2 linked regions of the Thiorhodovibrio winogradskyi genome follow. The protein of the gene in region 1 interacts with the protein of each later gene in a pairwise test. Links are inferred from orthologs where the notes say so. Each region holds a gene or a part of one and is shown in the gene's direction. Other genes may lie near its edges.

Region 1 (15,783 bases):
CGCCACCATGGGAACAGTGGTCAATATACAGACCGGCGCGCGCACGGCACTCTCCGGACTCACCCGCGCCATCATCCTGGCTGTGGTGGTTCTCTGGGCCACGGGGCTGGTCTCAATGATTCCGCTCGCGGTTCTTGCTGGCATTGCCATCAAGGTTGGCCTCGACATCGTTGATTGGGATTTTCTCGGGCGCGCGCACCGGGTCTCCCCGCGTGGTGCGCTCATCATGTACGGCGTCATCGCCCTGACCGTCTTTGTCGACCTAATCACAGCTGTCGGCATTGGGCTCTTCGTCGCCAACATCCTGACCATTCGCCGCTTGGCGGACCTGCAGTCAGAAGGGGTACGGCTGTTCGGAGGCGGTGCGAACGCGGCGGACATGGACTGCCCCAAGGCAACCAATGAGGAGAAGAAAATCATCGGCGACCCGGACAACGGCATCGCGCTGCTGTGCTTAAGCGGCCCGCTGATCTTCGGCGCGGCCAAGGCTATCACCCGCCAGCAGACCGAGATCGCCAATGCCCGCAGCCTGATCCTCGACCTGACCGATGTGCCCCACATCGGCGTGACCAGCTCAATGGCGATTGAGACCACTGTGACCGAGGCCACCCAGCACGGCTGCCGGGTGTATTTTGCTGGCACCCAGCCGGCCGCGCGCAAACGACTCGAGAGTCTCGGCCTGCTGAAACTGGTACCAGAGGAAAACTGGATCGACAACCGCCCGGATGCGCTGAAAACCGCCATCGCCGACCGCGCTGGGCAGCGTCAAACCCAAACTCAGCCCCAGGCGGACCCGAAACCCCACCCCAGGGCGAGCAATGAAGGATTGACCAGTTAAGTCAAGATCCGATCACCTGACATGAAACAATAGATCCATCAGGCGAACTTGCTTTCACGCTAAGGCAACCAGGGTTTTGCGCCAGGGTTTTGCGAAAGCACAAAAAGCCGATGCGAGAGACCAGCTCGCATCGGCTTTTTTACCTATTACGGCCCGCCCGATCAGCCTTCAGTCAGACTTCAGACTCTGGCCGGGTCTGAAGTCAGGACGCCATGGCACGCAGACGCGCATTGAGCCGGCTTTTGTGCCGTGCGGCCTTGTTACCATGAATCAGTCCTTTGTTGGCAGCCCGATCAATCACCGGCACTGCGGATTGATAGGCAGCGGTTGCGGCCTCCTGGTCGCCCGCACCTATGGCCTTGAGTACTTTTTTCAGGGCGGTGCGAAACTGACTGCGCTGCGCGGCGTTGCGCTGGCGATGTGTCTCGGCCTGACGAGCGCGCTTGCGGGCTTGAGCGGAATTAGCCAAGGGAATCCTCTCGCGAAAGTCTGTTGGATGAGACCGTTATAATCTTCTCGGTCATGTTAGCTGATCAATGCTAATGTGTTGCGCTCACCCTGTCAATCCACAGTTCAACCAAGCAGCAATTCCAAAATTCGTTATCCAGCGCCCGATTGTTGGCCCGTTTATCAGTAGACGCGCCATCTTGGCGCGTCATGAAGCGGCTGGAAGCCGTTTCTACACCAGATGAAACAGCCAGATTTGGAATTGCTGTCAACCAAGCTCAGCTCGACCAAGCTCTCCATGTCTCAAGCCGAGTCCTCCGCATCGCTCGCGGGTGCTGTTGCCCAGGTCGGCGGCGGCACACTCCTCTCGCGCCTGCTCGGATTCGCGCGCGATTTTTTAATTGCGCGTTTGTTCGGCGCCAGTCAGGCGACTGATGCCTTCTTCGTCGCTTTCCGGCTTCCCAATATGATGCGACGGCTGTTCGCCGAGGGTGCTTTTGCCGCCGCCCTGATCCCAGCGCTGACACGCACCGGCGGTCAGGGCTGCGACCCTCATGAGGCCAGGCGCAAGCTGATCAGCGAGTTTGCCGGTTCGCTCACCGCACTGCTGCTGCTGATCACCGGCTTGGGCCTACTCGCGGCCCCGGTGCTGGTGTGGCTGCTGGCACCCGGCTTTAGCGCGGACGGCCAACAACTGCAATTAACCAGCGCGCTCTTGCGCCTGACGCTACCCTATCTGCTGTTCATCGGTCTCACGGCCCTGGCCGGCGCGGTGCTCAACAGCCTTGAGCACTTCGCCGTCCCTGCCCTGACCCCAGCGCTGCTGAATCTCTCTCTGATCGGCTGCGCCTTGCTGCTCGCACCCAGACTCGAGCAACCGGTTTTTGCCCTCGCCTGGGGTGTTCTCTTCGGTGGGCTGGCCCAGCTTGCCCTGCAACTGGCCGCACTGGCGCGCCTTGGGCTGCTAGTCACCCCAAGCATCAGCTGGCACAACCCGGAACTGGCCCGCCTGCTGGCCGCCATGGGCCCCACGCTGATTGGCATGTCCGTGACGCAAATCAACCTGCTGCTCGACACCCTGCTGGCGTCCTTTCTGCTTGCCGGCAGCATTTCCTGGCTCTATTACGCCGAGCGCCTGATGGATTTTCCGCTTGGTATTCTTGGTGCAGCCCTGGGCACTGCCATACTGCCGCGACTCACGCGCATCCACGCGACCGGGCGTTCCGATGACTTCAACACCACACTCGACTGGGCGCTGCGCTGGGTGCTGTTGCTTGGCTTGCCAGCGGCCACCGGCCTGTTGCTGCTGGCCGAACCCATGATCGCAACCCTGTTTTCTTCCGATCATTTCGATGCGGCGGATGTCCACCAGACTTCGCGAGCACTCATGGCCTACGCCTTGGGCCTGCCTTTTTTCATGGCGTACAAGGTGATCGCCCCCGGCTTTTTCAGCCGCAACGATCTAACAACGCCGCTGCGCATCGGCCTGATCAGCCTGGCTACCAACCTAGTTCTGAGTGTCCTGCTGATGAGGCCTTTTGGGCATGCGGGTCTCGCGCTCGCCACATCAGTCGCAACCGCCCTAGGCGTCGGATTACTCCTCCGAGCCATGCTGCGCGCGCAGCATGCCAAGCTACGACCTGGCTGGTCCGGACTGCTGCTGCGCTCAGCCCTCGGCACCGCCGTCATGGCACTGTTGATCGCGTGGATAGTAACAAGAATGCCAGTCTCAAGAGACCCGGGCTTCGCCGACGGCATATTACCGCTGACAGGCCTGATCCTAGTCGGCGCATCAGTCTATCCACTGACGCTTATAGTGCTGGGATTTCGGGGAAAGCATGTCCGCCCGGAACGGCAACCTTGCGCTCTACCCACCCCAGCAGACCAGGATTCAAACAGCAGAGCTGATCAGGCCAGGCCGCGAGACGAGCAAAGTTGGCCTGAGCCAACTCGCTCACGACCTTCACTATGATGCTCTTGAAATCGATGCTCTTGAAATCTCGCAAGACCGACCACGTCTTTGGCCTTGTTTTCCGCTAAAATGTCGAGCTCCATCAAACAAACGTCAAGGCAGGCTTTGGTATTGCGCCCCTGCGGGGACTTAAAATCCGAGGGCGCTGCCCAATTAGAACCATGCCCCCGCATCTCACCGAAGCCGAGTTTCCATTTCAACAAGGCCGACCGCATCACCGGTCCCCAAACTGCCCGCTTCCACCATCTCTCAGACCCCCATGCGCCTAATCCGCGGCCTCCATAATCTGCGTGCCTCCAACCGCGGCTGTGTCGCGACCATTGGTAACTTCGATGGCGTGCATCTTGGCCATCGGGCCGTCTTCCGGCGGCTGCTTGAGCTTGCCCGTGGCCACCAGGTGCCGGCGACCGTGATCACCTTCGAGCCGCAGCCGATGGAGTTTTTCGCGCCCGCGCGGGCGCCGGCACGACTGACCCGGCTGCGCGAGAAGGCGCGAGTGATGGCCGCGGACGGCATCGAGCAATTGGTGGTGCTGCGCTTCGACCGGACGCTGGCCGATCTTGCTCCCGAGGCCTTCGTCTCCCGCCTGCTAGTTGATGGGCTTGGCATGCGTTATCTGCTGGTGGGAGACGATTTCCGCTTTGGCCGTCAGCGCGCGGGCGACTATCACATGCTCAGCGATTACGGCCAAGCCCATGGATTCGAGGTTGCGAATCTCGCCACGGTGCGCGATGGTGAGGAGCGCATCAGCAGCACCCGGGTGCGCGCGGCGCTGGCGGATGGCGATCTGGCCCTGGCGCGCCGGCTGCTGGGACGGCCCTACTGCCTGCATGGCCGGGTCGCCCATGGCGACAGGCGCGGGCGCGAACTGGGTTTTCCAACAGCCAACATTCACCTGCACCGGCATGCCACGCCGCTGAGCGGTGTCTATGCGGTGCTGGTGCATGGCCTGAAGCATGACCTGGCCCATGATCTAAACCATGATCTGACACGGGTACGGGACCGGGACGCCCTGCCGGGCGTGGCCAACGTTGGTGTTCGCCCCACGGTCAATGGCACCAAGGCCCGACTTGAGGTGCATCTGTTCGACTTCGCGCGCGACATCTATGGCGCGCACCTGCGGGTTGAATTTCGCGCCTGGCTGCGCCCGGAACAGAAGTTTTCATCCCTCGCGGCACTGCGCGAACAGATCGCTCGCGACAGCGCGGCGGCCAGGGCGGTTTTCGCGCCCTAGGGCCAAGCTCCTTTACCCATCCACATTCAGCTTCAAGAACTGATTCGCCACGACAAGGCGAATCGACGATAACGACCAAGGACAGCAACCCCGTGACTCAGTCCGACACCGACTACAAAGACACCCTGAATCTCCCCAAGACCGAGTTTCCGATGAAGGGCAATCTCGCCCAGCGCGAGCCAGAGATGCTCAAGCGCTGGGAGCAGAGCGATCTTTACGGCCAAATTCGCGCCGCGCGCGCCGGAGCGCCCAAGTTCATTCTGCACGATGGTCCGCCCTATGCGAATGGTGCCATTCACATCGGCCATGCGGTGAACAAAATCCTCAAGGACATCATCGTCAAGGCTCGCACCCTCGATGGCCTGGACGCGCCCTATGTGCCGGGCTGGGACTGTCACGGGCTGCCGATTGAGCTGCAGGTGGAGAAGAAAAAGGGCAAGCCGGGTCATCGCATCACCGCCACCCAGTTCCGCGATGCCTGCCGCGACTACGCGGGCAAACAGGTTGATGGCCAGCGCGAGGACTTCAAGCGTCTGGGCGTGCTGGGCGACTGGGCCAATCCCTACCTGACCATGGCCCCGGCCTTCGAGGCCGAGATCGTGCGCTCGCTCGGGCGCATCATTGAGGCCGGGCATTTGCACAAAGGCGCCAAGCCGGTGCACTGGTGCATCGACTGCGGCTCGGCCCTGGCCGAGGCCGAGGTCGAATACGCCGAAAAAGAATCCATCGCGGTGGATGTGCGCTTCCCGGTGCAGGAAGACGACGCCCTGTTCGCACGCTGCCATGCGGTCCCAGACGGCCCCAATTCCAAGCGGGGCGAAGGCCCCATGTCAGTGGTCATCTGGACCACCACGCCCTGGACCCTGCCGGCCAATCAGGCCGTCGCGCTCAATCCAGATCTGGAATATGCCCTGGTGCAGGTGGAGGATGGGCCAAACAGCCCCCATGGCGGGCGCGAACGCCTGCTGATCGCCGAGGGGCTGATCAAGGACGCCATGGATCGCTGGGACATCGCCCATTACCGGGTGATTGCCTATGGTCCCGGCCATGCCTTCGAGGGCATGAAACTGGCCCATCCTTTTTATGATCGGGAAGTGCCGGTCATCCTGGGCGAGCATGTCACCCTGGAGGCCGGCACAGGTGCGGTGCATACCGCGCCCGGTCATGGTCTGGAGGACTATCTGGTCGGCAACCGCTACAAGCTGCGGGTGGATAACCCGGTCGGCGGCGATGGGCGTTTTATCCCCGGCACCCCGCTGCTGGCGGGCGAAAATGTCTTTGATGCCAACGAACAGGTGGTGGAAATCCTCAAAGCCCGGGGCGCCCTGCTGCGTGCGTCGCGCTTCAGCCACAGCTATCCGCACTGCTGGCGACACAAAACGCCGGTGATCTTCCGCGCCACGCCACAATGGTTCATCGGCATGGAGCAACGCGGACTCAGGAAGGCGGCGCTGGAGGCCATCGATGCCGTGCGCTGGTTGCCCGACTGGGGCCAGTCACGCATTCACGGCATGGTCGCCAACCGACCCGACTGGTGCATTTCCCGGCAGCGCACCTGGGGCGTGCCCATCACCTTGCTAGTGCACAAGCACAGCGGCGACCGCCATCCACGCACGCCGGAACTGATCGAAGCCGTTGCCAGGCGCATTGAACAGGGCGGCATCAATGCCTGGTTCGAGCTGCAGGCGGGCGACCTGCTGCCGGCGGCCGAGGCGGCGGACTATGTGAAGGTGACCGACACGCTTGATGTCTGGTTCGACTCAGGCGTGACCCACGCCTGCGTGCTCGAACAGCGCGCGGACCTAACGGCCCCGGCCGATCTTTACCTCGAAGGCTCAGACCAGCATCGCGGCTGGTTCCAATCCTCGCTGCTGACATCCGTTGCCATGCACGGACCCGGTACGGGCCCTGGCGTGAATCCTGGTGGAAGCGGGGCACCCTACAAGACCGTCCTGACCCATGGCTTTACCGTGGATCAGCAGGGACGCAAGATGTCAAAGTCCCTGGGTAATGTGGTCAGCCCCCAGCAGGTGGTCAAGACCCTCGGCGCTGATATTATCCGCCTGTGGGTGGCGGCAACCGACTATCGCGGCGAAATGAGCGTGTCCGATGAGATCCTCAAGCGCACCGCCGATGCCTATAGACGCATTCGCAATACCGCGCGCTTTCTGCTGGCCAATCTCGACGGCTTCGACCCCGCGCGGGATCTGGTCGCCCCGGGTGAGATGATCGCACTTGATCGCTGGGCGGTGGCGCGTGCCCAGGAGCTGCAGCAGGAGATCACCGGCGCCTACCAGGAGTATCAGTTCCATCTGATCTACCACCGGCTGCACAATTTTTGCGTGCTCGACATGGGCGGTTTTTACCTGGATGTCATCAAGGACCGCCAGTACACCACGGCCACCGACAGCCTCGCGCGGCGCTCCTGTCAGAGCGCCATGTACCACATTATCGAGGCCATGAGCCGCTGGCTCGCACCCATCCTGAGCTTCACCGCCGATGAACTCTGGCAGTACATTCCTGGTCGGGAGCCGGGTCGCGATCCCCATCGGGAGCCTCCATCAAGCGTCTTCACCGCCACCTGGTATGACAGCCTGTTCGCGCTCGATGACAGCGATCCGCTCGACACGGCGGCCTGGAACCAAGTGCTCGAGTGCCGCGCGGCCATCGGCAAGGCACTGGAAGAGGCGCGCAAGTCCGGACTGATCGGTGCGGCCCTGGATGCTGAGATCGCGCTCTACTGCGCGCCCGAGCTGGCCGGCATCCTAAACCGGCTGGGCGATGAACTGCGCTTTGTCTTTATTACCTCCGAGGCGCGAGTGCATGCCCTCGACCAGGCACCGGCGGACGCGAGCGAAGCCGCCGATGGGCTGCGCGTCCAGGTACGCCCAAGCCCGCACCCAAAATGCGTGCGCTGCTGGCATCATCGCGCCGATGTTGGCGCCCATGCCGAGCATCCGCGGCTGTGCGGGCGCTGTGTCGAGAACATCGCCGGCGCCGGCGAGACCCGGCGCTTTGCTTGATGATGGGCTTGATGATGGGCTTGATGAGGGATCTGATCAGGGGCAGCATGTCTGGATTCAACCCGAGCCGAGCGCATTGGCTGTGGCTGTCCGCCATGGTGATCGCGCTCGATCAGCTCAGCAAAGGGCTGGCCGAGCGCCTATTGCCGCTGCACGAGCCGGTCGCGCTCATGCCCCTGCTCAACCTAACGCTGATGCACAACGAGGGCGCTGCTTTTAGCCTGCTGGCCGACGCCGGCGGCTGGCAACGCTGGCTCTTTGCTGGCTTCGCGGTACTGGTGACCATTGTGCTGGTGAGCTGGCTGCTGCGCCTCAACGCCCGCGAGCACCTGACCGCGGCGGCACTGGCGCTTCTCATTGGCGGCGCCATCGGCAATCTGATCGACCGCCTGCGCACCGGGCGGGTGGTGGATTTCATCGATGTCCATTATGGTGAATGGCACTGGCCGGCTTTCAACCTGGCTGACAGTGCCATTACCCTCGGCGTGATACTGCTGTTGATCGAGACCCTGCGAGCGGGAAGAGACGCATGAAAATCGCCATCCTTTCGCGCAATCCCAGCCTCTACTCGACCCGACGCATCCTCGAGGCCGCGCGCGCGCGTGGGCATGAGGCGCGGGTGATTGATGCGCTGCGCTGCTATATGAACATCACCTCGCACGCGCCCTCGATTCATTATCGCGGCGAATCCCTGTCGGGCTTCGATGCCGTGATCCCGCGCATTGGCGCCTCCGTGACCTTCTACGGCACGGCGGTACTGCGCCAGTTCGAGATGATGGGCGTCTATCCGCTCAATGAGTCCGTCGCCATCACCCGCGCGCGCGACAAACTGCGCTCGCTGCAGTTGCTCTCGCGCAAGGGCATCGGATTGCCGGTGACGGGCTTTGCGCACGCGCCCGACGATGTGCAGGATTTGATCAAAATGGTCGGCGGCGCGCCCCTGGTCATCAAACTGCTGGAAGGCACCCAGGGCATCGGCGTGGTGCTGGCCGAGACCCAGCAGGCGGCCGAGAGCGTGATCGAGGCCTTCATGGGGCTGCGTGTCAACATTCTGGTGCAGGAATACATCAAGGAATCACGCGGGACTGACATCCGTTGCTTTGTTATCGGCGACAAGGTGGTGGCGGCGATGAAGCGCCAGGCCAAGGAGGGTGAGTTCCGTTCCAACCTGCATCGCGGCGGTAGCGCCAACCTGATCCGCATCACACCCGAGGAACGTTCAACGGCCGTGCGCGCGGCGCGCATCATTGGGCTCAATGTGGCCGGCGTGGATATCCTGCGCTCCAATCACGGCCCTTTGGTGATGGAGGTCAACTCCTCCCCCGGGCTCGAAGGCATCGAGGCCGCCACCAACAAGGACATCGCTGGCATGATTATCGATTTTCTGGTCAAGGACGCTATCGCCGGAAAAACACGCACCCGTGGCAAGGGTTAGGCGCGCCCGGCACACCGCGGCATGACTCCCGCGCCTCTGAAGATCTCCGATCAGCTGATCGCCCCAGGTAGTCGCACCCGTGTCGACATCACCCTGCCAAGCCTGTTCACCCAGAACCCCGTTGTCCTTCCGGTGCATGTGTTGCATGGACGCCGTCCGGGGCCGCGACTGTTCGTCACTGCCGCCGTGCATGGCGACGAAATCAACGGCATCGAGATTATCCGCCGGTTGCTCGCCATGACCGCGCTGCGCCATCTGCACGGCACCCTGCTCGCCGTGCCCGTGGTGAATGTCTATGGCTTTATTCGTCTGTCGCGCTATCTGCCTGATCGGCGCGATTTAAACCGCAGCTTTCCCGGCTCCGAAAGCGGCTCCTTGGCCGCGCGCCTGGCCGCCATTGTGCTCAACGAGGTGGTGAAAGACAGCGATCTGGGCATCGATCTACACACCGGCGCCGCGCACCGGGAGAACCTGCCGCAGCTTCGCGCGGCCCTGGATGACATCGGCCTGCTCGACTTGGCCAGTGCCTTTGGCGCCCCGGTGATTATTAATTCTGAACTGCGCGACGGCTCGCTGCGCGCGGAATCCGCCGCGCTCGGCGTGCCGGTGCTGGTCTATGAAGGTGGCGAGGCACTGCGCTTTAATGAATTGGCCATTCGCGCCGGTCTGCGCGGCGCGCTGGGCGTGATGCGCCACCTCGGCATGCTGCGGCGTTCCCGGCGCGCACCATCCACCCAACCAGCGCTGGCGCGTTCGACCCAGTGGGCGCGTGCCGGTCAGAGTGGCGTGCTTGGCCAGGTCAAGCGTCTTGGTGCGCGCGTCGGCCGTGGCGAACAACTCGCCACTATCTCCGACCCCTTTGGCGACAGCGACACGCCGGTCAATGCGCCGGTGAGCGGCATCATCATCGGACGCACCAATCTGCCGTTGGTCACCGAGGGAGAGGCACTCTTTCATATCGCGCGCTTTGGCCAAACGGACGCGGCAGTCGAGTCGGTCGAACAACTCCAGAGCCTGCTTGATCCACCGGATGATCTCTTTGTCGACGCGACCTGAGTCCAGGCGCTAACAGCCCGCGCTGAACCCAGCGCAGAGCAGACAAGTCAATCAGGCCAAATCAGGCCTGCCAAATCAGACAGTTTCACGCAGACGCTCAATGAGAACCTCGCTGACTTCGGCCTTACTGATTGCATCCTCGGCGCCGGCGTCACGCATCTCCGCCGCCCAGCGCTCGTCCTCTTGCACCGAGAGACCAATCACCCGCACCTGCCTCCAGTGCTCGCGGATCAGGCGCGTTGCAGCAGGTCCGTCGAGTTCGGGCATGGTGAAATCCATGATCACCACATCGGGCAGAAGTCGCTGCACCAGCTCAATCGCCTCGAATCCGTCGGACGCCTCGCCCACGACCTGCATATCGGGCTCGGCATTTAGCAAAGTGGCCAGTGCCTGACGGATCATGACATGATCATCCGCGAGCAGAATCCGCAAGCTCCGCGTGGTCCTAGACGCATTAGGTAGCCGATTCGCGCGTGCAACTCCGGCCAAGTGCCGAGGCACAACCACTTCTTCCTGACTGGTCTTGCTCAAAGGCACGCGCAGCGCAACTCTTGTCCCGCGCAGACCCGCCCCGCTCGCGACTGTCAGCCTACCATCGAGCAAGGTCAAACGCTCGTGAATGGCCACCAGACCAAGCCCCATGCCTGCATCGGACGCGCCGTCGTCGAGGCCGAATCCACACCCGGCATCTTCCACTCGCACCAGCACGCCCCCACCCTGTTCGAGCCTGAGCGTCACAACTGCCTCGCTAACCGAGGCATGCTTGACTACATTCAACAAGAGTTCGCGCACTGATTCAAAAAGCAGAATACGCCATTGTTCCTGTTCGAAGCGCAGGTCTAGCTCAACCCGCAGGTGCACCTGCAATCCATGACGAGCACGGAAACGCTCCGCCAACCAGCCCAGGGCAGCGCCGAAGCTCCCGTGATGCAACAGCGGTGGATTCAAGTCGGCATTCAGCGTGCGACCGGTGGATATCGCCTGATCAATCAGCGCAATGGCCTGCGCCAATCCCTCCTGTCCAACCAGACTTGGATTCGCGGCCAGCTTGGCCAGTTGAAACTTGACCGCCACCATGTCCTGCTGCAAATGATCGTGCAACAGGCAGCTGATCCGCAGCCGCTCCTGCTGCTCAGTCAGGGTTAGCTGCAACGTTAGGCGCGCCAGGCGTTCGGCCCGTTCGCGCAACTGATCGCGGGATTTGCGCAATTCCGCCTCCGCGCGGCGGCGCGCACTAATATCCTGCATGGCTCCCACCAGGCCCAACACCTCACCGCTGCTAGCGCGATGCGGCGCGGCTGATACCTGCATCCAGCGCCATTCGCCATCGCGGTCTCGCACCCGACATTGCATCTCGAAGCCCGACGGCTGATGCGCGTTGGCACGCAAAGACTCTTGCAGGGAATGCAGATCCTCGCGATGCAACACCTGCGACCACAGCTGACCAAGCGGCCCAGAGGCTTCTGCGGGCAGTCCAAAAAACTGGCGAAACACGGCATTGGCAAACTCAAGTTCGCCATGCTGATCGGCCACCCACAAAATCATTGGCACACCATCGGCCATGATGCGAAAACGGCGTTCACTCTCGCGCATGGCCAGCAATTCTTGTTGCGCCGCCTCGGCAGACCGGCGCAGGGTAACATCCTCAAGGGCGACGACCACGGCCCGCGCGCTTCCTGGCAAAGGGGCTGCTGTGACATTCAGCCACAGCAGGCTGCCGTCAGCGCGCAGACAGCCGAGAATCTCATCAGCCACCAGACATCGCTCGCGCAACGCGCGCACCATTGGCAAGTAGCTGGTCGTCAACGGCTGCTGATTGGCATCGACAAAGGCCCAGGCTGGATCTTCGATTTGCGGCCCCTGATAGGGACCAAGATAACTGTTAAAGCCATGCTCGAGTAATCGATGCGCAACCGGATTGGCCTCGGCAATATTGCCCAACGCATCAATCAGCAGGATGCCGAGCGGGAAGTGCTCGAAGACCACTCGAAACTTCTCTAGAGCCAGTTCGACTTGATCGCGCGCGCGCCTCAGCGCCGAATTGTCCCGGCCGGTCACCGCGGCCCCTATCACCTTGCCAGCGTCGTCCCGGTAGGGCCGATAGGTCATCGACATAAAGGAACGACTGCCGGGCTGCAGCTCAAACCAGTCATCGAAGGTGACGGTTTCGCCCTCGAAACACCGGTCCAGGCGATGTTTGATCTGGTTGTTGAATACCTTTTCACCAAGGATGTCCGATACCCGGTGGCCCATGATCGCGACACGCGGCTTCCCAATGAGCCGCTCATAGATTGTATTGACGTAGCGATACACGTAGTTGGTATCCACCAGGGATACTGGATCGCCGACGCTGGCCAGAATGGACTCGGTTTTGCGCAGTTCCTGCTCAACGCGTTTGCGTGCGCCAATGTCGCGCCCCACACCAATGATGGACGAAGCCGCCCCCTTGTCAGCGGGCAAACGGGTATAAGACCAGCCAAACCAACACCATCCAGCCAGGGTGAACAGGCGTTGCTCGGAGTAAAGACGCGGGCGCGCGCCCAAAGGTTCAGGCATGAGCCTCTCAACATGCTCGGCGTCGGCGTCCTTCAGCCATTGCAGAACCTCCATGACGGCACTCTGCTCATCTGGATGCACAAAGTCGAGCAGATTGCGTCCCAGCAAAGCGGGACTCTCGATACCAAGGAGTTCCTGAAACGAGGGGGAAGCAAAACGCAGCTCTCCTTCACCGTCCAGCACAATGACCGACTCCGCCAAATGATCGATTAAGCTGGACGACGTCCACAGGGGCGCGTCAGAACGCCCCACGGAAGACAGGTGACTCTTTTGTCGATGGCGTGCGCCCAGCCACAGGCCCGGCAGCAGGGCACCGAGCAGCAGAGCTGTGAACAGAGATGCCAGGGAAGGCAGCATGGGATGCCGTGAATTGAGAAGGACTGGACGTGAGCGGTCGAAACGAGACCCCGAGGAGTGGAGACTGGGGCCAACCGACCGAGGGACGGAATACTCAGCGCCGCCAGTCGATCTCGAACTGACAGGCTGCGGCGCCAAGCGCTTGGCACTGGGTTTCGCGCACTTGCGCACGCGGACTGACCAGGCTTTGGCACAAGCGCTCGAAGGCGCCGGCGTAGAAATCGCAGACCGGAAAACTGGCTGTGGCATCGCGGCAGATTGGACACTGGGCGATGGAAACCCGCACCGGGCGCCCCATCTCAAATCCATAGTGACCGCTGCCGACAAAGGTCCAGGCGTTTTTCGCCACCGCTTTCAGCAGCATGCGGCAGGCCGGCCCCGGAGGGAGCAATTTCAGCACACGCTGGGCCGGCTTGGGGATGCGGTGCGCGAGCAGATAATCCCCGGTGCGTAGCCCGGCATCGCGCGAGACAGCAGCGGCGGCATCAACCGGGAGCTCCGCGCGCAGGGCCTGCTGCAATGCAATCACCTCAGCCTCTGGCACCATCTCCGAGGGCGGAGTCTGACGATAACGGGATAGACCAGCAACGGCGAAAATTCGCTCCGCCACCTCGGCGTTCTCGAGTGCCAAGAGCGCCTCGCCAACACGGATAATCGCATTGGGCCCAATGCGCGCTGGCTGTTCTTTATCAGGCTGTGAGTGCAGCTGGGAATACAACTGGGAATCTGGCTGGAAATCTGACTGGGACATGTGGCTTCACAAAACGCTCACAGGGATCTGGAAAAATGCCAGCGGGCACGATCCCAGGCGAAGTAGGCCTCATGCTCGGTGCACAGGTGGCGGAGCAAATAGCGACCGGTCGGGGTGATGCGCAGCTTGTTATCCTCGACATCGACCAGGCCATCGCTGGCGTAGGCCGCCAGACGCCGGTATTCCTCGTCAAAGCAACCTTCGGCCAGTTCCAGCGGAAGTTCGAGATTGCAGATGAGATAGCCGATCGCCTCGCGACGGCGGCGGTCGGTTGGATTGAGCAGATGCCCACGGGCAATGGGAAATTCTCCACGCTCGATCATCGCTTCCCATATCGCGAGATTAGGCTCGTTCTGGACGCAGTGACCGTGGACTTCACCAGCGGCCCCCGTCCCCAGGCCAATGGTATTATCCGCTTTCATTGTGGTATAGCCGATACAGTTGTGCCCCAGCCGCCCTTCATCCTGAGCGATGGCCAGTTCATCGGTATCGAGGACAAAGGTATCCAGCCCGACCCACACATAACCGGAGGCCAAAAAGGACTTGACAGCCTGTTCGAACAAACGCTGCCGCTCCATGTCATCGGGTAGCCGGTGGATATCAATCGCGTGCTGGTGCATGGCAAGACTGGTTCCACGGGAATAACCGAAGCAGGCCACCCGGTCAGGCGCCATCTCGATCACGGCATCAAGCGTGGACTGAAAGCTCGCGGCCGTTTGCTCGGGCAGACCGTAGATAAGATCAAAGCCAATGGAATCAAAGCCAATCTCGCGCGCCATCCAGTAGACATCACGCACCAGATCAATGGACTGAATACGACCGATGGATCGCTGCACTCTAGGCTCGAGATCCTGCACACCAAGTGTGACGCGCCGAAAACCCAAAGCGTGCAGTAACTCGAGTTGCCCGGCAGAGGTGCGCCGCGGATCGCACTCAATCGACGCATCCGTCTCCGGCAGGATGCGGAAACGGCTGCTAACCAATTCCACCAAGCGCGTGAGTTGAGCATCGTTGAGATAATTTGGCGTGCCGCCGGCGACATGAAGTTGCAGCACATCGCGTCCGGTTCCGATGGCGTCCCCAACCATTCCAACCTCGCGCTCAAGTGCGTCAAGGTAGCTGTCGATGCGTTGGCTATTGTGGGTGACGGTCGTATTGCAGCCGCAGTACAGACAGCGCCCGGGACAAAAGGGAATGTGTAGATAGAGCGCCAGGGTCTCGTCCGGATGCCGCCCCACTTCCTTGAGTGTCCTGCAATAATCCTCCCCACTAAAGCTTTCGGCCCAAGCATCGGGTGCGGGTGGGGGCATGCCGGGACGGTCAAAACGGCTAAATCGGGTCAACAACTCTGGCGAAATTTCAACAGGCATCATGCTAGTCATCAGGCGGCAACCTCGGAGCGGTTCAGCGGCAACATGTTGCCCAAATAGTGAAAACCTTCCGGCCAGGTACCTCGATCAAGATAGCAGCACCACCGAGAAGGGCGCCACCATCCTGTCCTAGCGAAAAGCGCAAAACCAAAGACTTGAGGAGAAGCAGTATTGTCGGAGGAAATAAGACGGGGAAGCAAAGAGCGAAGAGAATGCAGAACCCTGGCACGCAACGCAGCCGCGAGAGCCGGGAAATCAAGACCTGGGTCTCGGAAAACAGAAGCGAGAAAAAGATCCAGCGTACCGGCATCGCGATGGACATATGCGCCGCGTTGAAAAGTTGCCAACCAACTCATAACGTGCACCAATGAGATACGCATGGGCGTCCTCCGAGGCTTCTCCAATGGCGGCATGGCCAGTCAGAAAAAATCACCCATCGGCTGGGAACTTTAACCCAACTCCAAGGCACGGCGTTTGGCTAAGCTTAACCCCCTTTTGGCTGCTTTGCCAGAGTGCCGGACCAGCGGCATCGCAAGCAAGACATTTTTGGTGCATAAGCAGAGCCGACACAGAAACCGTCTAAACAATATGCTCCAAGCAACAGTTATTGCGTAGAAGTCGCTGAGTGGGATTATTCTTGCTCCGTGCCAGCGCGCGACGCATCAACGGGTTCAAACACCCAATCCCATAGCGCGGCATCGGCCACCGGCAACACCAGAAACCAGTGCTCAAGGATGGCCAGCG
Region 2 (15,307 bases), 3.7 Mb from region 1 along the record:
GACACCGCCACCGCCAACACCGACCACTGGGAGCCGCGCTCCTGGCCCAAGCAGGCCAAAGGTGTCGGTACCACCGAGGCGCCACGCGGCGCGCTCGGTCACTGGGTGAGCATCGAGAAAGGCAAGATCGACAACTACCAGGCCGTGGTGCCCACCACTTGGAACGGCTCGCCGCGCGACCCCGAGGGCAAAATCGGCGCTTACGAGGCCGCACTGCTCGGCACGCCGCTGGCCAAGGCCGAGGAGCCGCTGGAGATTCTGCGCACCCTGCACAGCTTCGACCCCTGCCTGGCCTGTTCCACCCATGTCATCAGCCCGGACGGCGCGCCGCTAACCGAGATCCGTGTACGCTGATGCAACGGGACTTTTGCAACCGACCTCGGGGAGAGCGCTCATGAGCGAATCCATGATCGAGCCTTGGCGGGCACGCCGCCGCGGCGGTATCCCGGTGACCCGCCGCACCGCCGTTTATGTTTACCAGGCACCCTTGCGCGTCTGGCATTGGATCAATGCCCTATCCATCACGGTGCTGGCGATCACCGGCTGGCTGATCGCCAATCCACCGCCGACACTCGCTGGCGAGGCCAGCGACCATTTCCAAATGGGGTATATTCGCTTCTTTCATTTCGCCGCGGCCTACGTCTTTGCCGTCGGCTTTTTGTTCCGGCTCTACTGGGCCTTCGTCGGCAACAGCTATGCACGCCAGCTTTTCACCCTGCCGTTCTGGCGACGTGCGTTCTGGTCCGAGCTGTGGCACGAAATCCGCTGGTATGCCTTTCTGGAGCCCGAGCCACGCAAATACTATGGCCATAACCCGCTCGCGCATTTATTCATGGTGGTCATCATCACCGTCGGCGGCCTGGTAATGATCTTCACCGGCTTCGCGCTCTACTCCGAACAAAGCGGGCTTGGCGGTTGGCAGGATCAACTCTTCGGCTGGGTGCTCCCGCTGGTCGGACAGAGCCAAGATGTGCGCATGTGGCACCACTGGGGCATGTGGGTGATTGTTGTCTTCGTGATGCTGCATGTCTACAGCGCCGTGCGCGAGGATGTGATGTCGCGCCAGAGCCTGATCTCCACCATGATCAGCGGCTGGCGCATGTTCAAGGATGATCGGCCATGACGACGAGCGCCATCACCTCGGGCAGGGACCAGGTCCTGATCCTCGGCATCGGCAATCTGCTGTGGGCCGATGAGGGCTTTGGCGTGCGCTGCATCGAGGCCTTGAGCGCCCGCCATGCCTTCGATGCGCGCGTGCGGCTGCTCGATGGCGGCACCCAGGGCATTTATCTGGTCAACCAACTCGAGGGCGTCGGGCATTTGATCATCTTCGATGCCATCGACTACGACCTGCCGCCAGGGACGCTCAACGTCATGCGCGATGGGGACGTACCCCGCTTTCTCGGCGCCAAGAAAATGAGCCTGCACCAGGTCGGCTTCCAGAACGTGCTGGCCATGGCCGAACTGCTCGGCCAGCTGCCACCCAAGCTGCTGCTGATCGGCGTGCAACCCGAGCGGCTGGAAGACTATGGCGGCAGCCTCAGCCCGAGCGTCAAGGCCATGATCGAGCCGGCCCTGAGCGAGGCGCTGATCTATCTGCATGCCCAGGGAATTCGGCCTGTCACCACGGCCACCCAAACCGAGGCCGGTCACCTGGCCCATGCAACGCGCAACACCACGCGCATGCGAGATGGCGCCCATCCGCATCCGGCGCTGGCCTTGTCCGACTACGAGAACGGTCGCCCCTCGCCTACCCAGGCCTGGCGCCAAGGCGATCCACGCTTCCTGCCTGTCGGCCCATGACAACCACCACCACCCATATCGCCATGAGCACAGCCCCTAAAACTCAGCCCGCCTTGGACATCGCCGACTGCCCGCCAGCGATTGATGTCCTGGAACAACTGCGCGTCGGACTCGCACGCAGCATCGCCGGACGGCGCGCCCAGCCCCTGTCCATCGCATCCCTGAGTGCCGATGCCCACGCCCTGGTTATCGAAGCCTTGGGCGATGGCGAAATCCGTGCCGAACTCGACGCCACCGAGGCTCATCCGCGCGCCCTGCTCACGGAAACCAGCCTGACCGGTGTCTGGCGCTGGCGGCTGTTCGATCCGGCCGGCGGCTTGCTCGCGGATGTACTGGAGCCGGGCGATTGCCCCACACCCATGTACGAGCGCCCCTTTCAGGCCGCCAGAAACCGCATCGACTGGCCGCGAGACTCTTCAGAGGACAGCATGGACGCAGTCGCGGTGCTGGCCGAACTCGACACCTATCTTGACCTGCAGCCGGACAGCGATGCCGGCATCCAGGCCAACACCAGGAGGCTCGACATCAATGGCGCCAAAGACCTCTCCCACAGCGTCAATCTGAGCATGCTCCCCCAGAACCCGGCGGCCATGGCGTTGATCGAGCGCTGTCTCGGGCAAGGCCCGGCGCGGATGATCAACCTCGGTTATGGCCGCTGCCAGATCGAGGCCACCTCGGTGCGCCCAATTTGGCGGCTGCGTCATTTCAACAGCAGCGGACGCTTACTGCTTGATAGCATCGAAATCAGCCCAATACCCTCAGTCGTGCTGGCAACCACCCAGGACCTGACTGACAGCCATGAGAGGCTCGGCCAGTTGCTCGCCGCCATCGGTGACCATGGCCCGAGCAATTTCCCCAAAGGACAACCAAGGACTGCTCTCGGATGTGATTGATGCATGCTCCTGAACCGCGGCTTCCTGTCGCCGCACCCACGGGAGAGTCGACTAATCAGAGGGCCACGGCAACCCTGTGTCAAGAGCCCCGCTCGCCCTGCCCCATGCTGGCAACGGGCTTCGCGATTGTGTTTTTACTGCTGATGATCGAAGTGGCGCTGAGTCTTTCGCAAATGCACAGCATGCAGTCGCGCTTGGCCCAGGTGGTGGAAGAGTACAGTGTTCGCGCGGCCCTAGCGCAGGACATGCAGCGCAGCTCGCGCGAGCGTGCCATTGTCCTCCATGCCATGCTCTCCAGCGAGGATCCCTTTGAGCGCGATGAGCTCCTGGTGCAATTGCGCAACCTTGGTTCTGAGTTCCTGACAGCGCGTGACCGGATCGAGGCCATGGCGCTGAGCGAGGACGAACGCAAACTGCTGCGACAACAAGGCGAGCTCTCGCGCACCGCCGGCGCCCTGCAATACCAGGTCATCGACCTGCTTGCCGAGGAACGCATCCAGGAGGCCAAGGCCATTCTGCTGCGTCAGGCCATTCCCGCCCAGGAACGCGCGCTGGCCGTGATCCAAGATCTCGCCGCGCTGCAACAGGCGCACAATCGCGACGCCCTGACGGCGACCTCCGAAGAATTCCGCCGTGCCGACCGTCTACTGCTGATACTGGGCGGCGTGACCCTGTTGCTCAGCGCCTTGGTCGCGGGTTTCGTTTTGCATCGAACCGACGCCATGCTGGCCGCGCTCAAGCGTTCCAATGCTGAGTTACTGGATGCGAGGGAGCGTCTCGAAGAGCGCGTGGCCGAGCGCACCGCCGATCTGCGACGCGCCAACGCCAAGCTCCAAACCGAGATTCAGGAGCGCCGGCGCGCGCAGCGCGAACTGGCTTTCATCGCCACCCATGATGACCTCACCAAACTGCCCAACCGCGCACTCTTTAAAGAACACCTGGAACAGGGCCAGGCGCGCGCGCGACGCGCCGAGACGCGCCTGGCGCTCCTGTTTATCGATCTTGATGGATTCAAGGCCATCAACGACAGCCTGGGTCACGAGGCTGGTGACCAGGTGCTGCGCGAAGTCGCCCGCCGGCTAAAATCCCGGGTTCGGGAGCAAGACCTGGTCGCGCGTCTAGGCGGCGACGAATTCGCCCTGCTTCTGGAACAGGTCCATCAGCCCGAGGACGCGGCCAAGGTGGCGGACAAGGTCATCGACAGCCTCTCCCGTCCCATCGCCGTCGCCGGAGACATGCACCGGATCGGCGCCAGCATCGGCATCGCCTTCTATCCCGAGGATGCCAGGGATCCGGACGGACTGGTCCGTCTCGCCGACAACGCCATGTACGCGGCCAAAGGCTCGGGCAAGGGCCACTACAGATTTCATCGGGCACCTCGATTAACAGCTGGGATCGACCTCATGCCTTTTCAGTGGTAAGCCAAATCGATTCGTCAAGGAAAGCACGACAAAAACGGACCAGCTCGCGTTCGACACGCTTCCTCATGCCCGGGGCTCAAGCAAGGGGCCCGAACAAGTTAGGTCAAATAATCGATCCCATGCTCTATCGCGCCTATGACGTTCAACTGGTTTTCGCTGCTCTCGGCAAAACCAGCCAATACATCAGCACGACCCAGGCTACCTGCATCGAGGCTAGCAACCCAAAAGTCGAATCCACCTTGGTCATACTGTCGGTCGAGCACGTTGCTGTAGAGTGCCTCAATGTAATCCGTATTGGTAAGATTAGCTCCATAGAGGGAGCGGAATTCCAAGCTCTCCAGAAAATTCCGCGCTACCTCGGTGATCAAGGTGCCATTGTCCATGACCCCGATCCAGTAGGAAAGCCCTCCAATATCAGGGGAACGATCAAAGGCCGCCTTGTAGATCCGGTAGGCCTGCCCTGCCGTCTCTCCTATATCGACGTCCAGAGCCACCGCGCCGTCGCTGAAAATGACCCGCTCAATCCCCTCCAGGCGATCAGTTCCATAGCTTCCGCTCCCATCGATCAGCTGAAAAATGTCCTCCTCGACCCGAGTAACGATAAAACGCGACCGCTCGCCCCAGTAGGTGATAGCATCTAGCAGTTCCGCTCCAATAATGGTGTCGTCCCCGGCGCTGCCCGTGAAGCGATTCTCAATACCGGCGATGCCCCACTGCGTCTCGGACGCGCCAGGCAAGCTCCCGTCACCCAAGGCAAGTGCGCGCAGCCCGGAGTAACTATAACTGCCGTCATCGAAGCCAATCGTTTCAATGGTATTGTGGATAAACTGCGAGACGCCGTTGCTTGTCGCCGTGAGCCAATCGCCGCTCGCTTCGTAGGTATAGGAGGCAGTGCTCCCCAAAAGGGTCAGGGAATCATTCCCGCCTTGTCCATCCCATGCCGCGCTTTCCCATCCCCCGCTGAATGACTCGTCGTGGGAGGTTCCGGAGTAGTACTTGACCGCCCCATCCACTCCATAATCGCCAGCCAGCCCATCGATACCATAGAGATAGACCAGGGCCGAGATATCATACTCTTGAAAGGTACTCTTAAATCCGCCGCTGCCATCGGTATAGGACATGACACTGTTGTCCGTGTTATCCGCGGAAGTGGGCAGCTTAAAGGGAGCTTCAAACGGGTGCTGCAACCCCAAGGCATGGCCAATCTCGTGGAGTAGCGTCTCGTACCCTTGCGTCCCCTTGACCGGGTTTGCATTCTGGAACGCCCATTCATTGTTATCGAGAAAAACACCGCGATCCGTCGTGTACGACGTAATTCTTCCCGAATCCGGCGCATACCTCCAATAGTCGTTGCGCGAGGCTTTTCCGGAGGTACTGGCGGCGCCCCAGATGTCGCAATAGCCGAACAGGATATCGGCGCTGCCCGAGGCGCTCTCCACGAAGTTGATGCCAGTCACCGCGGCCGCATGGTCCATGATCTCCCGAGCCGCAGCGCGCTGAACGCTGTTGAACGGGTAGGTGGTATCAGCGGTGACTTCCCGTTCCAAACCTGCGGTGGCGGAAACCTCGAAGGTGTAACTGACGGTATTGTCGGAACGACTGACGGCCAGCGGGTTGAGATCCACCCGCCCACTGTCGGCACTGATCAATGCATCGATCCAATTGGCATTCGAGTAGAGCGTGGTTAAATCCGAGATATTCATAGAATCCTCGACACATGTATAGTTTCCAGCTCGTCGCGGAAAACCACTGACGCGACATTTAGGGGCTGAGACAGCACGAAGGTGCCCACCCTTTGTCTAGGCATAGCTCAAGCATAGTTCAAAGCAGCAAAGCCGTCCCTGGGCTCGAAAGCCTTCGGAGTAACCGAGTGAAAGGTGGCGCCGTCACAAAAACATCATAGAAAGCTGCCAAGCTCTTGCGCTGGTGCGTTTCCATGGCTCACGAACAGCCCTGTTCGCCTGACGTCATCCGCGTTCCGCGACCCCTTCACCAATAGTATTAGGTTGCTGCTCCCAGCGAGAGAGGTTTTTTCACATGAGCGATTCCAGCTTGCAAGTCTTCCAGCACCCTGGCCTGTCCCTGAACCTGATTCACAGATTCGACCCCGGATCGGGCGAGGCCGGGGCCGAAAGTGTTGTGGCAGAAAGCAATGTCCTTTTTGTCACCAATGGCGCAGACGCGCGTATTGAAATATTTAGCCCCGGAATCGAAGGCAGCCTCGCGCGGATCGATCTGAGTGCCACCCCGGGGTTTGACGACCTCACCTCGGTCGCCGCGAAAAATGGTCTGGTCGCGGTCGCGATCAAACTCGTCGACAGCGAGGGTAACCTCGCGCCGGGCAAGGTTGCCATTTACGATGCCAGCGATCTCGGCGATATCCGCTTGCTGGAACAGATCGAAGTCGGCTTCCTGCCGGACATGTTGACCTTCTCAGAGGATGGCAAACAGCTCTACGTAGCCATTGAGGGAGAGGCAGTCGAGAGCGTTGCAACACCTGGCGGCGTGACCATCATCGACTTACCAACAGACTATGATGGCAGCACCGTGCCAGCGACCGCGACCTTCGTCGGCTTCAGTGAGTTCGACAGTCAGATCGAAGCTCTGCGCGCCCAGGGCGTGCGCATCTTTCCTGGAGAGGCACCCTCGACAGACTTCGAGCCGGAATACATCGCCATCGACCCGACCACCGGCGACCTGCTCGTTACCCTCCAGGAGGCCAACACAGTCGCGCGCATCGACCCGACGGCCAAAACCGTTCTCGCCCTCTATCCCATGGGCATACGCGATCACAGCCAGGACGGCAACGGCCTCGATCCCTCCGACCGCGACGACGGCATCAACATCGCCAATTGGCCAGTCTTCGGCATGCCGATGCCCGACGCCATCGCCACCTTCCAGGTCGACGGCCAGACCTACTACATCACCGCCAACGAGGGTGACGCGCGTGACCTGGCGGAAAACGAGGCGCGCATCAAGGATCTCACGCTCGACCCGACCGCCTTCCCCGACGCCGCCACTCTGCAGGAAGACGAAAACCTCGGCCGCCTTCAAGTATCAACCTTCGACGGAGACACCGACAACGACGGTGACCAGGACGCGCTCTTCTCCTACGGTTCGCGCTCCTTCAGCATTTACGACGCAGACGGCAACCTGGTCTTCGACAGCGGGGACCACCTCGAACAGCTCATCTCCGCGCGCGCGCCCTGGCGGTTCAACAACGACGACGGTGAGCCCATCGCCACCGAAGGCGACAACCGCTCCGACGCCAAGGGACCGGAACCAGAGGCGGTCGCGGTGCTTGAAGTCGAGGGTCGCGTGTTGGCTTTCATCGGCCTTGAGCGCGATTCCGGCGTCGCCGCCTACGACGTCACCGACCCCAGGGCCCCCGTCTTTCTCGATTACATCGATGGCTTCGCCGCCGGCGATATTGCCCCGGAAACCATCGCCGTTATCAACGCCCAGGACAGCGGCACCGGCAACCCGCAGATCGCCATCGCCTACGAGGGCAGCGGCACCACGAGCGTCTACGATATTAACCAGGCCGCCTACAGCCTCGAGCTGCTGCACCTGACCGACCAGGAGGCCGCCTACGGCGCCATCGAGGACGCCCCGCGCCTATCCGGCGTGCTCAACGCACTCAAGGCCCAGGATCTTGGCAATGACGGCATGGAGGACAACACCCTGGTACTCTCCTCCGGCGACGCCATCATCCCTGGCCTGTTCTTCAGCGCCTCGGCGGACGTCTATGGCGAGGCCGGTGTGGCCGATATCCTGATCCAAAATGAACTCGGCGTTCAGGCAATCGCCTTCGGCAACCACGAATTCGACTTCGGCACCGAATTCCTTGCCAGCCTGATCGACGGCAGCGCGGCGGAAGACTTTTCCGGAACCGCCATGCCCTACCTGTCCGGCAACCTCGACTTCAGCACCGACCCCAACCTCGCCGGCCTGGTGGTATCCGACGCCCAGGCACCACGGGCGAATAGCATCGCCGCCTCCACTTACTTCGAGGTTGGCGGCGAGAAGATCGGTGTACTCGGCGCCACCACACCAACGCTCGCCAGCATCTCCTCCCCCGGCACCGTCGGCATTCAGCCCGCGGGTTTCAGCACCAACCCCACGCCCGAGGATCTCGACGCCCTCGCCGCCGTTATCCAGGCGGATGTCGATGCGCTCCTTGCCGCGCATCCCGACATGGACAAAGTCATACTGCTTGCGCACATGCAGCAAATCAGCATCGAACAGGAACTGGCCACCCGCCTCAGCGACGTCGACATCATCGTCGCCGGCGGTTCCAACACGCGCCTGTTCGACGGCAACGATAGCCTTCGCGCCGGAGACACCGACCAGGGTCCCTACCCGATCTTCACTACCGATAGCGACGGCAACCCCATCGCCGTCGTCAACACCGACGGCAGTTACAAATACTTGGGCCGCCTGGTCATCGACTTCGACGCCAATGGCCACATCCTACCCGGGAGTTACGACCCCACCGTCAGCGGCGCCTACGCCACCGACGCCGCCGGACTGGCGGCGCTCGACGCCGAAAGCCTCATCGACCCCGACATTCAGAACATTGCCAACGCCATCGAGGACGCCATCCTGGCCAAGGAGTCCAATGTCTTTGGCCTCAGCGAGGTGTTCCTTAACGGCAATCGCTCCGGCGGCTCAACCGACGGCGTGCGCACCCAGGAGACCAACCTCGGAAATCTCACCGCCGACGCAAACCTCGCCATCGCCAACCAGATAGCGGTGGAACGCGGTGAAACCGAAGCAGTCGTGCTCTCAATCAAGAACGGCGGCGGGATCCGCGCATCCATCGGCCAGACAGTGGTTCCCCCCGGTGGCACCGAGGCACAACGCCTGCCGAACGAGGAAATCCCGGGCGTCAAACCCGCTGGCGGCATCAGCGAGAACGACATCGCCACAACCCTGGCATTCAACAACGGACTGACACTCATGACCCTGACCGGCGCGGAAATCGCCGCCCTCTTTGAACATGGGATCGGCGGCCTGCCAGATGCCTCCGGCCGTTTCCCACAGATCTCAGGCGCCAAATTCAGCTTCGACCCCGACGCGCCAGCCGGGGAGCGCCTGATCAACGCTAGTCTGTTCGACGACAAGGGTGACCTCCTCGCCGATCTGGTCCGTGATGGCGAATTGGTCGAAGCCAACGCCAACGCCACCTTCCGGGTGGTGACGCTAAACTTCCTCGCCGAGCCACGATTCGATGACGCTGGCAACTACATCGGCGGCGGCGACGGTTATCCCTTCCCCAACACCAACACCGACCCAAGTGTTGGTGCCGTCGCCGACCCATCGGTCGTCGCCCGCATCAACCTGGTGCAACTCGCTGAGGACGACACCACTACCGCCGACGGCAATGCCACCTTCGCGCCCGATGGCAGCGAGCAGGACGCATTGGCAGAGTACCTTTACGACAACTTCATGACCACGCCCTATGCCGAGGCCGATGTCGAAGCCGCCTGGGATACGAGAATCCGTAACATCGATCCGCATCGCGGCGACGCCAGCACGGATCCAGGCGACGGCACCCTGATTAAGGGCGTTAGTGTCCTCGGCGGCGACGGGGATAACCTGTTCGTGGGCAGTGCCGGCGACGACATCTTCGAGGGCGGTGCTGGCAACGACAGCTTCACCGGCTTGGGCGACCAGAGTGGAGATTTCTTCTACGGCGGAGATGGCATCGACATCGCCGTTTTTCGCGGCGTCCTTGCCGATTACAGCATCAGCGCCTCGGATGCAATCACTGATTTGCGCGGCGGCACCGAAAAGCTCAATGGCCTGGTGGTGGTCGACCAGCAATCCGGTCGGGACGGCACCGACTACCTCGTCGGCACCGAGCGTCTAGCCTTCGAGGATGTCAGTCTCGCCTTTGACATTGATGGGTCCGCGGGCCAGGCTTACCGTCTCTACGAGGCGGCTTTTGGGCGCACCCCTGACTTGACTGGCATCGGTCACTTCATTGGCCAACTGGATGCCGGCGTTTCGCTGACACAAATCGCCCAGTCTTTCATCGACAGCGCCGAGTTCTTTTCACGCAATGGCGCAAATCCCAACAACGCTGAATTCATCACGGCAATCTACGCAAACATCCTTGATCGCGCCCCTGACACCAAGGGTCTCGCGTTTTGGGACGACGCGCTGGAAAACGGCTTGAGCCGCGCGCATTTCCTGGTGAACATTTCAGAGTCGGCGGAAAGTCAAGAGAACGTCATCGAGTTAATCGGAAGCGGAATCCAATATCTGGACCTCCCGCTCTAAAGCGTTCCAGTTCATTGCGCGACTGACGCGCGCACGACAAACCTGGCCCGTCGGCGCAAACGCCGACGGGTTTTTTTGCAGCAGCAGTCGCCTTTGGCCTTATCTATGATCAAGGCCCAAGGAACAGATTGCATCGACCAAGCCCATCAGCATGCCGTGTTTCAGACAGCCTTAGTCATAACATGCTCTCGGGATTGATCATCCGACTCGGTCGAACGCAAAGATCGAAACCGTCACTTCAGACCACTGCCGTCAAGCTGGCTAAGCTGTTTGACGGACCAGATGGCGCTGACCAAGTCCTCGAAGCTTGGATACAACACTTGATTGCCGTATGCGCTGAGATGATCCGCGTCGAAGAACAACGGTTTCTCGCCATCGAAAGCCGAGCAGGTCGATCCCGGACAAAGAATTGGGAATGGATCCCAGACGTGCAGTGCGGGAAAACGTTGCTGGAGCCTTTGTAACGAGTCCATCACTCCGGCGCGATGCTCCACAAGCATTTCCCGCGGCATCGTCATGCCGCCGGCACAAATGGGGTTATGACGGTTGAACCAGTCCGCGCAACGAAAGGGAGGAGCGAGAAACACCGGCTTTGGCGCATCAATGACCACCTCAAGCCCCTGCTTCAGCAATCGCTCGAGCAGATAGTTGGCTTCCTCAAGCGCCTTCTCACGATCCGCAACACTGTCCCGGGCAGCGATCACCTGATCACGCGGAAAAACCGCGTACTGATCCACAAAACGGTACATACGAAGCGCAGCCAGGAAGACGATGTCACCCGGCAGGGCGCGCCCCTCAATCCGCTGCAAAGCTTGTTCGACCAAGTCCACGCAAGCGGGGCCCGCATTCCTGAGCAGACTAGCCGGAGTGCATGCTCCGGCAAAGTCAATCGTGGTCACGACCCCACGGCGCTCGCTAAGCGCTTGCAGCATGGTGGCATAGGCACCAGCATGCGAGTCCCCAAGCGCAAAGAGTTGGCGGCCTTGAAGATCTTGTTCATGACTGCCGGTCGCCCCCGGCCAAGCGAGGGGATACCACAATTCCCTATCCTTGGTGACACTGAGACTCAGTTGCGCACGTGAATTTAGCATTTCCTGCGCGACAGAAAACGACAACACGATGGTTGCGACGCCAGCAGTCACCGTCTTCCAGTTTGCCTGTCGCCGGCTCCACCCGTTCCGCCTCACCGGCACCTCGACAAAGCGATAGGAAGCCTCCGCGAGCAAGAAAGACAGCAAGACAGCCATCAACAACTGCCACCCATATTCCAACCCGAGGGTCCAACGCATCATTACATAGACAGGCCAGTGCCACAGGTACAGTGAATAGGAAATCTTCCCGACATGAATGGCCGCGGGATGTTCCAACAGACGTTGGGGCCAAGGCTTGGCCGCCTTGTCAGCTGCCACGGCAATCGCCGCGATGACAAGAGAGGTGCCCAAAACTGCCGGCAGCGCCCATGGAAAGGGCATCGCCCCTTTATCGGACCAGCCGAGCCCAAACATGACCAAACCAAGCCCCGCTGTCAAAAAGAGTATTCGCTGCGTCTCGTTGCGCGCAATCAACACCCCCCTTTGGTGCAACTTAAACAGGAGGCCGCCCGCGGCAAGCTCCCAAAATCGACTCGGCAGAAGGTAAAACGCATGATCAAGGGATCGCGGAGTCTCCCACCACGCATACACCAGTGACGCGGCCATTAGCACCACCAGTAAGGCCTCGGCACTCAGGCCAGCCAAGCCCCGGCGGTGTCGAAAATGAATCCAGACAAAAAAGATCAGCGGAAACACCACATAGAACTGTTCTTCGACCCCGAGCGACCAAGTGTGCGTAAAAGGATTGAACTCCGCGCGCGGAGAAAAGTAGCCGTCATCGAACAGCACCAGAGCGACGTTGCTAACGCCGAAAAAGGCGAACAATCCGGTCCTATGGCTCGTTTCGCTAAGCCATGCCTCGGGAATCAAGGCAATGCTCGCCAGCATCACCAGCAACAGGCAAAGGATCAATGCCGGAAAGATGCGCAGAATGCGGCGCGCGTAAAAACCGAGCGTAAAACTCAGGAAATGCCTCGCCTGGTCACGCGCCAAAGAACCGCTCACCACATACCCGGAAATAACAAAAAAGATGTCGACCCCCGTGAAACCGCCGGGCAGCCAGCGCGGTTCCAAGTGGTAGACAAGTACGGCCATGACAGCCAACGCACGCAGTCCGTCGATACTAGGAATGTACCGCCCACGCCCTCTCCCCAACACCCCAGAATCTGTCATGTCTGTCCTGACGATTGTAGATTCATCCAGTTACCCTGAACCACTTAGGACATTGCGCTTGCAATGACCCAGCACGACCAAGCACGCACACTTCAGGATCAAAAGAACCAGTCGTCTCCCACCTGATACAGCGTATCCACATAGGCCGCCTGACTGCGATTTTCCGTGCTGTCGGCAAAGAACATCAGAACCTCTTCTCGAGCAAGCCCGCGCTGCGCCATCGCATCTTCCCAATAGGCAAAACCCGCCGTGTCGGGCAGTCTGCCCAGAACATTTTCGTACATAACACCAAGGAACCTCTGCGCCGACATGACATCGTCGTCGCCATAACGGTTTGTGAATTCCGGCGAATCAAGAAAAGCACCGGCGATCAACTCGAGCGACATGCCGTTGGCACGCTGATCGATCCAGAAATTCAAGCCATGGACATCCGGATCTCTTCCCAGACCCGCACTATAGAGCAGCGCGACAGTTGTTGCCTCCGACCGCGTGATTTCAACACCTGGATAGACTTCATAATGTGCCGCCCAAGCGCCAGCTTGCAAGATCATGCTGTCCAAGTACTGTGGATCCCCGAACAAGGCCTCGGATGAGAGATGTCCAAGCGCTTCTGGCGAGGACTCGATGATCTGTCGATACTCCTCGTAACTAAATGTGCCCAAACTTGTCGACATGGTCTCGATGCGATTAGCGGGATCCTTCCAGTCCAAAAAAAGAACACCCGATGTCAGCGACAGATTAAAGATGCCAAAATGCCTTTCGTCCACCAGAAAGCCCAGATAGGGTTCAGTCATTGCCCCGGTAATCTCGTAAAAGACATCATCCGGGGAATTGCCCGCGTCTTGAATAATGGTAATAGAACCTGGGCGAGCGGCATAGTAATCCCCGCCTGAACCTCCAACGAAATAGGCGTTGTTGGCATTATCATTCAAAAACCAGTCGGCTCCAGCCGAACCGAAATAAATGCTGTCGTCTTCCGCGTTGAAGCTATCAGCACCATGAGTGCCAACTTCCACTAGATAAGATCCAATCATTGTGACTTTCCTGTTTCAATCTTTACCAAGATACTGACACACACCGCCGCGGAAGACAGTGAAAGCGCGCGGAGCGCGCATTCGCCGTCATAAGGGCTTCCAACCTTGATGGTCACGCGCCAGGATGGCCTCTTGAGGCAAGCGGACAACCCACGTTGGCCTATCGTTTTCCCAGGACTTGAAGGAACACAACAACATCCATCCACCACCCTGCCGCAACCGGCACCTCAATAATGTCGAACCATCCATTTTATCAGCGAAAAAGTTATCAGCGAAAAAAATATTAGCGAAAAAGGCGCGCAAAGTGAATAGCGCGCATCAGATCAGGGTAAACAAATTATCCTCGACTGGAAACATTAAGTCGATATAGGTGGCATTAGCACGATTCTCCGCGCTGTCGGCGAAAAACATCAGGACATCTTCCCGATCAAGTCGCCCCTGGGTCATTTCCGCCTCCCAAAAGACGAATCCTCCCTCATCTGGCAGCCTTCCGAGAACATTTTGGTACATGACGGTGATAAACCAATGCGTGGACATGAGGTCATCATCTCCGTAATTGGTGGTGAATTCAACCGATTCGAGAAAGGCACCGGCGATAGTCTCGAGCGACATGCCAGCAACGCGTTGATCGATCCAAAAATTCAATCCACTGACATCCGGCTCCCTTCCCAAAGCCGCGCCATAGAGCAGTGCGACATTAATTGCCTCAGCGCGCGTGATCTGAACACCAGTATTGAACTCATAATGCGCTGACGACGAGTATGCCTGACCCATCATAGTATCCGGAAAGTCCGGGTTCACAAAGGACGTCTCAGAGCGGATCTGCCCCAGCGCTTCGGGTAAAGGTAGGATGCAATCTCGATAGTCCTCGAAATCTTGCCTTCCGTTGGTGGTCGAGAAGATCTCAATACGATTTGCTGAGTCCTCCCAATCCACAATAAGCACCTTTGTTGCAAGCGTTCTCTCGGGAACAGCCAAATGTCTATTATCGACAATCAAATCCACAGGGACTTCTATCAATGCTCCCACTATTTCGTGACACAGACCCCAAGGGGAATTGCCAGCATCCTGAATGTTATTCAATACACCCGGTTTCGCCACATATTTATCCACGTCTGAACCCCCGACAAAATCGTCATCGGCCACCCTGTCATTTCCACACCGATCCCCCACGGAGCCACCGAAGTCAATCCTTGCTTCACCCGCCGTGACGCTGTCAATCGCATTTTCAACGACTGCAACCTGATAGGTTCCAACCATGATCACTCTCCGGTATCAAGCATTGCCTGTAAGCTGAAGACTTCACCTCAGTATACTCGCGGCAAGTTGATCGAACCCAAGTCTCCCTCCCGTTTCGGCATTGCCGCATGCAACAAAGACAGGTTATCCCCGTCGGCCGGTGATGTTGTTCCTCGCTGCACTCAATGCCCATGGACCGATGATGGAAGGATGTCGCGACTATTACTGGGATGCTAGCTGACAAAGCAAGCAGCTGGCTCCTGTTGTCGAGAGGATCCGCGGCGGCAACTGTTGCTCCATCAGGCTCCGCCACGAGGGTACTCATCATCGGTTTGCAACCCCTCCCGGCGCTAAGATTTTCTAAA

What was found.
Region 2: the proteins of ileS (region 1) and Thiowin_RS20995 interact in binary tests that used the Escherichia coli proteins (3 or more experiments, as listed by UniProt). The link is inferred for Thiorhodovibrio winogradskyi from one-to-one orthologs.

Annotation. Positions count from the first base shown.
Region 1 is NZ_CP121472.1:817,947-833,729, reverse strand. Bases 4,278-7,714 are described here. They hold ileS (isoleucine--tRNA ligase), read left to right. Parts: upstream 4,278-4,643; coding sequence 4,644-7,514; downstream 7,515-7,714. Other genes in these bases: lspA (signal peptidase II), read left to right, coding at 7,562-7,714; ribF (bifunctional riboflavin kinase/FAD synthetase), read left to right, coding at 4,278-4,491. Outside these bases: Thiowin_RS03770 (SulP family inorganic anion transporter), read left to right, coding at 1-838; rpsT (30S ribosomal protein S20), read right to left, coding at 1,041-1,307; murein biosynthesis integral membrane protein MurJ, read left to right, coding at 1,527-3,257; more of ribF, read left to right, coding at 3,517-4,277; more of lspA, read left to right, coding at 7,715-8,047; rimK (30S ribosomal protein S6--L-glutamate ligase), read left to right, coding at 8,044-8,949; Thiowin_RS03735 (succinylglutamate desuccinylase/aspartoacylase family protein), read left to right, coding at 8,971-10,005; Thiowin_RS03730 (PAS domain S-box protein), read right to left, coding at 10,081-12,918; bchJ (bacteriochlorophyll 4-vinyl reductase), read right to left, coding at 13,013-13,669; hemN (oxygen-independent coproporphyrinogen III oxidase), read right to left, coding at 13,687-15,042; Thiowin_RS03715 (hypothetical protein), read right to left, coding at 15,051-15,419; putative photosynthetic complex assembly protein PuhE, read right to left, coding at 15,671-15,783. UniProt on the Escherichia coli protein: Catalyzes the attachment of isoleucine to tRNA(Ile). As IleRS can inadvertently accommodate and process structurally similar amino acids such as valine, to avoid such errors it has two additional distinct tRNA(Ile)-dependent editing activities.
Region 2 is NZ_CP121472.1:4,570,243-4,585,549, forward strand. Bases 1-2,961 are described here. They hold Thiowin_RS20995 (HyaD/HybD family hydrogenase maturation endopeptidase), read left to right. Parts: upstream 1-1,119; coding sequence 1,120-1,803; downstream 1,804-2,961. Other genes in these bases: Thiowin_RS20985 (nickel-dependent hydrogenase large subunit), read left to right, coding at 1-354; cybH (Ni/Fe-hydrogenase, b-type cytochrome subunit), read left to right, coding at 395-1,123; Thiowin_RS21000 (hydrogenase expression/formation C-terminal domain-containing protein), read left to right, coding at 1,800-2,696; Thiowin_RS21005 (diguanylate cyclase domain-containing protein), read left to right, coding at 2,801-2,961. Outside these bases: more of Thiowin_RS21005, read left to right, coding at 2,962-4,117; Thiowin_RS21010 (DUF4214 domain-containing protein), read right to left, coding at 4,216-5,820; Thiowin_RS21015 (choice-of-anchor I family protein), read left to right, coding at 6,155-10,405; Thiowin_RS21020 (acyltransferase family protein), read right to left, coding at 10,639-12,591; Thiowin_RS21025 (DUF4214 domain-containing protein), read right to left, coding at 12,768-13,703; Thiowin_RS21030 (DUF4214 domain-containing protein), read right to left, coding at 14,022-14,963.